4 regions of the Oceanobacillus sp. FSL W7-1293 genome follow, and region 1 is predicted to be linked to each of the others. Evidence: riboswitches for the same ligand, from Rfam matches in the RefSeq annotation. Region 1 holds a riboswitch; each other region holds the start of a gene.
The links. A riboswitch is a leader RNA that binds a small molecule or an ion and turns the genes downstream of it on or off. The one in region 1 is predicted to bind S-adenosylmethionine.

Region 1 (2,202 bases):
GGTACAATAACCCCTTTGACACCAATGGTCACACCTACGATCAATTTGGTAAAAGGAAGCATGAAGAATAAAAGAATAATAAACGGAATCGATCGGATAACGTTAATCAGTAAGTTTAAAAACTGATAAACAAATTTATTTTGTAATGGTTGTCCCGGTCGTGTCAAAACTAAGAGAATAGCTAAAATAACGCCGATAATAACAGCGAAAAACAAAGAGATTAAAACCATTTGAATGGTTTCTATTATGGCATCATAAAACTCTGAACCCCATTGATCAATAAATGCCTGCATGTCAATTTACCCCCAATTCTTCTACTTCTACGCCTTGTTCCTGCAAGAAGGAGAGAGAATGTTCCACTTGATGCTCACTGCCGATTAAATGAACGACAAGGTTACCAACAATGCCATTTTTTAATTCGATAATATTTGCCGTCAAGATATTCGGTTCTACATAAAACTGCTGTGTAACCTTAGATAACAATGGCTGTCCTGTATTTTCACCAAGGAAGGTCAAACGAATTACTTTGCCCTCTAAATTCAAATCATCAATCAAACGGTCCGATAATTTTCGTTGTGAAATGGTATTTAAGAATTTTTTGGTTGTCGGCTGTTTAGGTTTTGTAAATAATTCTATCGTCGACCCTTGTTCAATGAGGTTTCCGTTTTCAATAACGTAAACATAATCGCATATTTTTTGGATGACGTTCATTTCATGCGTAATCAATAGAATTGTGATTCCAAGCTCTGCATTAATTTTTAATAATAGTTCGAGAATGGAATTTGTTGTTTCTGGATCAAGTGCGCTGGTTGCTTCATCGCTCAGGAGAACCTGTGGTTCCTGGGACAGTGCTCTGGCAATAGCAACACGCTGTTTTTGACCGCCGGAAAGCTGAGAAGGATAAGCATCTTTTTTCTCGGCTAAATCGACAATATCTAAGTATTTCATGACTCTTTCCTTAACCTCTGCCTTCGGTACGCCGAGTAATTTTAATGGAATCGCAATATTCTCATAGACATTGGCAGTCCTTAATAAATTAAAATGCTGAAAAATCATGCCGACTTTCTGTCTTGTCTGCCGGAGCTTTTCTTTTGATAATTTGGTTAAGTCAATTCCATCAATCCAAACCTTGCCTTTCGAAGGGGATTCCAGTAAATTGGCACAGCGAATTAATGTACTTTTTCCTGCACCGCTGTAGCCGATTACGCCATGGATTTCTCCTTTGTTGACAGAAATCGTCACATTGTCCAGTGCAGTAACATCTTTTCCTTTTTTGGAGGGGAAAATTTTGGTGACATTCTCTAATTTAATCATCTGCTGTTTTTCCTGCCTTTCTATCATTTATGCTGAACTGGTAGTTATCAGCAGCTTTTCTTATCAAAATCTATACAATTTGTAAAAAGAGCCTCTCTAGATGAAAGAGAGGCTCGAAAATGTAATCTTATTTTCTGCTCTCATCTTTCAAGACGGATGTCTTGCTGGAATTAGCACCTTTTTAAAGGTTGCCGAGCTTCAACGGGCCAGTCCCTCAGCTGCTCTGGATAAGAGGTATAATCGTAATTGAATTGTATTCTTTAAAAGTATCTTATTTTACAAGTTTCGTCAATATTTATTTTTGAAACAGCTGCAGTTTCTCAATACGTCGAATAGCTTCACGAATACGCTCCTCTTCTACGAGTAATCCGACGCGTATATAACCTTCTCCATTCCTTCCGAAACCATTCCCGGCTGCAACGGCAACATCCGCCTCTTGTAATAAATAATCGGCAAATGCTTCACTTGTAAACGCCGCTGGTACAGGGAGCCAGGCAAAGAAAGAGCCTTTCGGTGCAGTGACTTCCCAGCCGATATGTCTGCATTCTTCTATGAGGACATCTCTGCGTTGTTCATAGCGTTCGACAAGCGAGGTGACACAGCTTTGATCACCTGATAATGCTTCCGCAGCTGCCTTTTGAATAGCTGGGAAAAGACTGACAAATAAATGGTCCTGCAGAATATTAATCGCTTCAATCATATCTTTGTTGCCGGCAGCAAAACCGACTCGCCAGCCAGCCATATTATAGGTTTTGGAAAGGGTGTACAGCTCAACGCCGACATCTTTCGCTCCTTTTGTTTGCAGGAAGCTTACTGGCTGATGGCCGTCGAAACCGATGGCTCCATAAGCGAAATCATGAACAACGCCGATATCATTTTCCTCCGCTA
Region 2 (2,202 bases), 1.3 Mb from region 1:
TAATCCGCTTTTTGCGGACGCCTTCGCTGCGGTCAAATGGGGATTGAAGTAAATTTTGCACTGCTATTTCCTCGGCTGATTTTTGATTGCCTTGTGATTTTCCTGTTGCTTTATCAATGGCCTGGTCCAAGTCAGCTACAATATCGTCAAATGACTCTAAACCAACGGATAAACGGACCAATTCTTCCGTCGTACCGCTTTTTGCCAAGTCCTCATCCGTCAATTGCTGATGGGTTGTAGAAGCAGGGTGGATAATAAGTGATTTGGCATCCCCCACATTGGCGACATGAGACCAGAGCTGCACATTATCGATTAAGGTGCGGCCTGCTTCTCGTCCGCCTTCAATACCAAATGTAATAACCGACCCAAAACCGCCTTTTAAATATTTTTTAGCAAGCTGATGGGAAGGATGTGATTCCAGCCCCGGGTAGTTGATCCATTCTACAGCAGGGTGATTTTCCAGATAAGCTGCTATTTTTTCCGCATTTTCGCTATGCTTCCTGATGCGTAAGTGTAAAGTTTCCAGGCCTTGCAGTAATAAAAAGGCATTTTGCGGACTTAGCGCAGGTCCGATATCACGTAATAATTGGACGCGCAGCTTGGTTATAAATGCAGCAGGACCTAAATCCGCATATTTTAAGCCATTATAGCTCTCATCCGGCTCGATAAAATCAGGGAATTTATCATTATTCCAATCAAATCTGCCGCTGTCGACAACGACACCGCCGATGGTTGTGCCATGTCCGCCAATCCATTTCGTGGCGGAGTGAACCACAATATCCGCGCCCCAGGTTAACGGCTTGGCAAAATAAGGGGCAAATGTATTATCAATAATTAAAGGAATGCCATGATTATGAGCAATATCAGCCACCGTTTCGACATCAAAAACATATAAACTTGGATTAGTGATGATTTCTCCAAATATTGCTTTTGTTTTATCTGTAATCGCAGCCTCAATAGCCTCCGGGTCTGTTCCATCTACAAATTTTACATTGATTCCATAACGGGGGAGCGTGTTGGCAAATAAGTTATACGTCCCGCCATATAGATTGCTGTCCGCGATAATTTCATCACCGGCACGGGTGATATTTAAAATCGCCATCGTAATAGCTGCCATCCCGGAAGCTAGACCTAAAGCGCCGACTCCGTCTTCTAATTGCGCAATCCGCTGCTCAAATGTATCTACCGTCGGATTCATAATTCGAGTATAAATATTACCTGGCTCTGCTAATCCAAATAAGTTTTGTGCATGCTCTGTATCGCGAAAAACATAAGAGGTTGTTTGATAGATTGGAACAGCACGAGATCCGGTTGCCGGGTCTGGAACCTGCCCCCCGTGTAACAAAATCGTTTCGTCTTGCTGTACTGGATAGTTTGACATTGTATTTCCTCCCTTTTTATTGAGAACACTCTTTTACCTGAAAAAAAGCTCTCTTCTAAAATGAAGAGAGCTCTGATAACTGACTTAGAACCCTCTCTTATCTTTCAGATGATATATCTGTAGGATGGAGCACCTGAATGTTCAAGTTGCCGGGCTTCACAGGGCCTATTCCCTCCGCCGCTCTTCATAAGAGATTCTGCTAAATATTTTGAAATTACTTGCGAGTATATAGTTTTAAAGGATAAAAGTCAAGTGTTTTACTAGGGATTAATAGATAAAATAAAGTGAACCTTCCTTCAGGAGGATTTCTTTCATCCTCACTGAAGAAACTATCACAAGAGTATGACCTAAAGGCCCTTGAACGAACCAGGCCCTTACTGGCTGAAAACTATGCCTTTCTTCTTTTTCTCCGCGGTGCGTCCCGATAAATACTGGCCATATAGATAATAAGTGCAGCCCAAATCAAAGCAAAAGTAATCATATGATGTACCGTAAAGGTTTCATTATATAGAAATACCCCCAGAAAGAACATAATTGTTGGTGCTACATATTGCAAAAAACCAACCATTGCCAATGGAATCCGTTTGGCACCTGCAGCAAACAGCAGTAAAGGTATTGCTGTAACACCGCCCGCGCCTATGAGTAAAAGATTGTCCGCTGCAAACAAAGGAGAAAAAGTAAAAGATCCTTCTGACGGAACAAATAGTAAATACAATAGAGCGATTGGAGCCACCACAAGTGTTTCAATAGTAAGTCCATACATTGCATGCAGATGGAGTGTTTTTTTAATCAATCCATAAAAGCCAAAGGTGATGGCCAAT
Region 3 (2,202 bases), 1.4 Mb from region 1:
TATATCGCAGAGAAGCAGGCCTCCTATAAAGAGAATATTGATATTTATCGCTTAGCTTCCGAAATGATTATTGATGATATTATTGATCCAGATCATCTTCGGAGCGAGCTGACAAGACGTTTTACCATTTATCAGAATAAGAAAAAGCAATTTACCGAGAGAAAACATGGGGTATATCCTGTGTAGGCGAATAAGAAAACGCTTAGACCAATAGGGGCTAGGCGTTTTTTATGAAGCGTATAAAAACATTTATTTAACCATAATAATATTATGTAAACTATAATTTGTGTTTCGAACTGATTTCAAAAAAACTTGCTCAGATTGACCAATACCAAAATCTATGGTTGGAAAATATAATTAAAAGTGTTAAAACGACTAATGGCCGCTTACAGTAAAATTATTTTTACTCGCATCATCGATAGGTTTTGGTAAGGAACCACTTAATTTAATTAAAATTTCCGCTTGACACATTTTTTAGAATTCGATAGTATATGAAGAAATCTTAAAAAACTAAATAATGTAATTCCTTATCAAGAGCCGGGGGAGGAACTGGTCCTGTAATCCCGCAGCAACCATTACTTAAAACACAGTAAAATGGTGCTAATTCCAGCAAGCTTTTCACTTGGGAGATGAGGCAGTGTATAAAAAAACCTCTTCTCATTGGAAAGGGTTTTTTTCATTTTAAACAATGATAGGGAGGGAATAATTTCAATGGTATAAGTATGACTAAAACCGAGTAATTAGATAGGTAAAGTTTAATTATTGCTGGAGTTGTACGAAAATAAGCGAAATGAGCTTACAGTTTTTATGATTTTATGACAAACAAAAAACAAAAATTTTAAATGTATGAGGAGAGATTTCATTGACTAAAACAGATAGTTTATATCAAAAATCTTATTTTAACCGGATAACAGAATTAAAAGAATATGCGCCTGAAGCATTTCGAACTTTTTTTGCTTTTAACGACAAGGCATTGGCTGAGGGAAATTTATCAGTTAAATTAAAGGAATTAATTGCGGTAGCCGTAGCACACATTACTGGATGCCCGTACTGCATTGATTTACACGTGGGGAATGCTAAAAAGAATAATGCTGATAAAGAGGAAGTAACAGAGGCCATTTTTGTTGCAACAGCTCTAAAGGCTGGTTTAGCAGTTGCTCATGGTGTGAATGCGCTAAATGCGTTTGATGAAGAGGAAAAAGACGAGCTGTACAAAGCATCCTATTTTAATAGATTAACAGAATTTGGTGACATTGATGCGGGTACATTCAAGGCATTTGCTGCTTTTGATCATAAATCCATTAAAGCAGGAAAATTGTCCGAAAAGGAAAAAGAACTTATCGCGGTGGCATCAGCACACACTACAGGCTGCCCTTATTGCATTGACCTGCATACGAAAAATGCCAAAAAAACAGGGTCCAGTCTAGAGGAAATATCAGAAGCTATTTTTGTAGCAGCTGCTTTAAAAGCTGGCTCAGCAGTGGCACATAGTGTAAATGCCTTAAATGCTTTCGATGAATCATAAGTAAGCAGCAATCAAAAGAGGGTAGGGTCAACACCAAAATCAATGGTTGTCTAAATCAAATAAAGAGAAACTTTAATCAGTAGCGGTCGCGTTAACCTGACAACATTGGTAATCGCAGTCTCAGTCCCAGCCAGTTACACTACGATAAAATCTAGCTTACAATCATAGATTTTGGTGAAGCGGTCAAGATGAAAATTTATGAGAAAAGGAGTTTATCGAAACGATGACTAAACAAATTCACCTGAATGGATTTATTCAAAATTCACCTTCCCCTCACTCGACAGGATTATGGAAGCATGAAAAGGACGAGGGGACAAAACATAATGACCTGTCATATTGGACAGAAACAGCAAAAATCCTGGAACGCGGAAAATTTGATGCCATGTTTATTGCCGATGTGCTTGGAACCTACAGTGTATATGGAAATAGTCATGAAGCAGCTGTCCGGCATGCTGTGCAGCTTCCGGCTCATGACCCGTTGATTCCGATTTCTGCGATGGCTGCTGTAACTGAAAATCTCGGCTTTGCGCCAACTATTTCTGCTACATATGCACAACCATACGCGCTGGCAAGGCAGCTATCAACATTAGATCATTTAACGAATGGAAGGGTTGCCTGGAATGTGGTGACTTCTTATTTAGAAAGTGAGGCAGTCAATCTGGGTCTTTCCAGCCGTC
Region 4 (2,202 bases), 1.2 Mb from region 1:
TGATGAGTGCGTATTATTTGAAGAAGCAGAAAAAGGACATCGCGTTGGATGAGCAGAAATAGGTAAAAGCAGCCATACGCTATTTATGTTTAGAAATAAGCCCGAATGATTCCGCTTGGAATACATTCGGGTTTTTATCTATAATATAAAAACGTCTATCATGTCATTAAACTTAATGATTGTAAAATCCTTACGCCCCAGCTTATCAACTATGGCTATGTGCTCGTCTTGATAGTTGATGCTGTCTATATATCCTTTTATATGATGAACATGACAGTCCTGATAGCATTTCACTTCAATAAGCAAATTATCTTTATGAGCGATAATTAATTGAAAGCAATTCTGCTTCCATTGCCGCTCATTTAACATTGTTTTTTCTTTCGTATTCCTTTCTTCCTGTACACGAATATTCAAGCCCCGACGCTCCTTTTTACACACCCTATGGATAAAATATTTTCTATCTTAAAGCTGCGCACCTGTTTTTTATAGTAACAATAAGCAAGAATCCTTTTATCATCTATACCTACGACACGAATAACACGCTGCGTTACATTGTTATGGCGGTCGATATAATAGATCATGATTTTTTCCTTTTTATCCAGAGAATGATGAAGTAATCCAATCATATTTATTCCTTCAAATAAGAACCTTTGTTCTGAACGTTTGTTCTTATTATATCAAAAAATAAGCAAGAGTAAACATGAAATAAATGGATGAATGTGTTTTAAAAGAAACAAAGGATAACCCGTTTAATTATTTGGGGTTTGGGACCAAAAATGGTGCTGATTAACATAATTAGCACGCCAGCCCCCTTGTATCAAGCTATATTTGACTTTTCTCATATTTCATATTAAAATGTATCCACAGTTACATAAGAACTCTTATTGAGAGTGGCGGAGGGACTGGCCCGATGAAGCCCGGCAACCTTTCTAGAACTCGTTCTAAAAAAGGTGCTAAATCCTGCAAAGTGCATACTGTGCTTTGGAAAATAAGAGAGGACGTTTCGTAAATGAACTTATTCAACCTCTCTAGAACAAAATAGAGAGGTTTTTTATGTAGCATTTAAACACATGTAAAAGGGGATATCTTACCATGCAAACAGTTACTGTAAAGGGGTCGCCCAGCCATTATCAAATCGGTGACGGTTCTCTGGAATATCTGGTAGAAAATCTGAATGACTTGCGGGTGAAGCGGATTGCTGTAGTTGCCGGGCGGACTGCTTGGGAAAAAGCAAAACCGTATCTTCCTTCCGCATTGCTGAACCAAATAGAGGAAAAAGATATACATACTGCAGATGGGCATTGTACCGTGGAACGAACTGACAGGCTCGCCGCGATTTATGAAGAACAGCAAATAGATGCTGTCATCGGCTTCGGCGGGGGAACTGCACTGGATATTGCCAAAGCAGCGGCTGCCAATGCGCAAATAAAAAGTATCTTAATCCCAACAATTGCCGCAACCTGCGCAGCTTGGACGCCATTAAGCGTCTTTTATCAGGAGGATGGTGCGCATTCTCATTATACAGAGTTTCCAGAGTCTAATACACTCGTAGTGGTCGAACCAGCAATTATTGCAGAAGCTCCTGTAAAATATTTAAAAGCAGGCATTGGCGATACGTTAGCTAAATTCTATGAAGCTCGCTCTCTAGTTGAAGCCTTCTACCCTGAAGGCACGCTTCCAGTCTGGCTGCAAATCTCTCAATTCGCCGCTCGTGCGTGCAAGGATATTTTGCTGGATGACAGTGAAGCAGCAATCCAAGCTTGTGAGAGCAACCAAGTCACTGATGCTCTTATTCGTGTTATCGAAGCAATTATCGCAACAGGCGGCATGGTTGGCGGCTTCGGCGGAAAAGCTGGACGAATTGCAGGTGCGCATTCCATTCATAATGGATTAACTGCCGCCCCGCAGATTGCCGATTCACTTCATGGTGAAATTGTATCCTATGGCATTTTAGCTCAGCTTGCCATCGAACAGGATAAAGCGGAGCTTACGAAGCTATTAGCTTACTATGATACATGGGGCTTCCCAACAAGATTAGCAGACTTCTCCATACATACGGATGATGAGGAACTGCTGGAAACCATAGCTAAAAAAGTCACACGGGAAGAAGAATCCATTCATTTGATGAAAGAAGAAATTAATGCAAATACCGTTATTGATGCATTTTTACAGCTTGAGAACATTACTAAATAAAAAAGAAAG

Region 2: linked by a shared signal. The riboswitch ahead of MKY65_RS21325 (O-acetylhomoserine aminocarboxypropyltransferase/cysteine synthase family protein) and the one ahead of MKY65_RS04295 (ATP-binding cassette domain-containing protein) in region 1 are both predicted to bind S-adenosylmethionine.
Region 3: linked by a shared signal. The riboswitch ahead of MKY65_RS11175 (carboxymuconolactone decarboxylase family protein) and the one ahead of MKY65_RS04295 (ATP-binding cassette domain-containing protein) in region 1 are both predicted to bind S-adenosylmethionine.
Region 4: linked by a shared signal. The riboswitch ahead of MKY65_RS21705 (iron-containing alcohol dehydrogenase family protein) and the one ahead of MKY65_RS04295 (ATP-binding cassette domain-containing protein) in region 1 are both predicted to bind S-adenosylmethionine.

What each region holds. Positions count from the first base shown of each region.
Region 1 covers NZ_CP150212.1:868,505-870,706, forward strand. Annotated here, with positions in the region: gene MKY65_RS04290 (methionine ABC transporter permease) at 1-299, opposite strand, end outside; gene MKY65_RS04295 (ATP-binding cassette domain-containing protein) at 295-1,314, opposite strand; SAM riboswitch class I at 1,452-1,548, opposite strand; gene MKY65_RS04300 (pyridoxal phosphate-dependent aminotransferase) at 1,610-2,202, opposite strand, start outside.
Region 2 covers NZ_CP150212.1:4,430,241-4,432,442, reverse strand. Annotated here, with positions in the region: gene MKY65_RS21325 (O-acetylhomoserine aminocarboxypropyltransferase/cysteine synthase family protein) at 1-1,381, opposite strand, end outside; SAM riboswitch class I at 1,476-1,574, opposite strand; gene rarD (EamA family transporter RarD) at 1,770-2,202, opposite strand, start outside.
Region 3 covers NZ_CP150212.1:2,275,534-2,277,735, forward strand. Annotated here, with positions in the region: gene MKY65_RS11170 (acyl-CoA carboxylase subunit beta) at 1-186, shown strand, start outside; SAM riboswitch class I at 525-636, shown strand; gene MKY65_RS11175 (carboxymuconolactone decarboxylase family protein) at 857-1,525, shown strand; gene MKY65_RS11180 (LLM class flavin-dependent oxidoreductase) at 1,749-2,202, shown strand, end outside.
Region 4 covers NZ_CP150212.1:4,518,833-4,521,034, forward strand. Annotated here, with positions in the region: gene MKY65_RS21690 (YibE/F family protein) at 1-62, shown strand, start outside; gene MKY65_RS21695 (YolD-like family protein) at 139-414, opposite strand; gene MKY65_RS21700 (hypothetical protein) at 411-626, opposite strand; SAM riboswitch class I at 879-995, shown strand; gene MKY65_RS21705 (iron-containing alcohol dehydrogenase family protein) at 1,093-2,193, shown strand.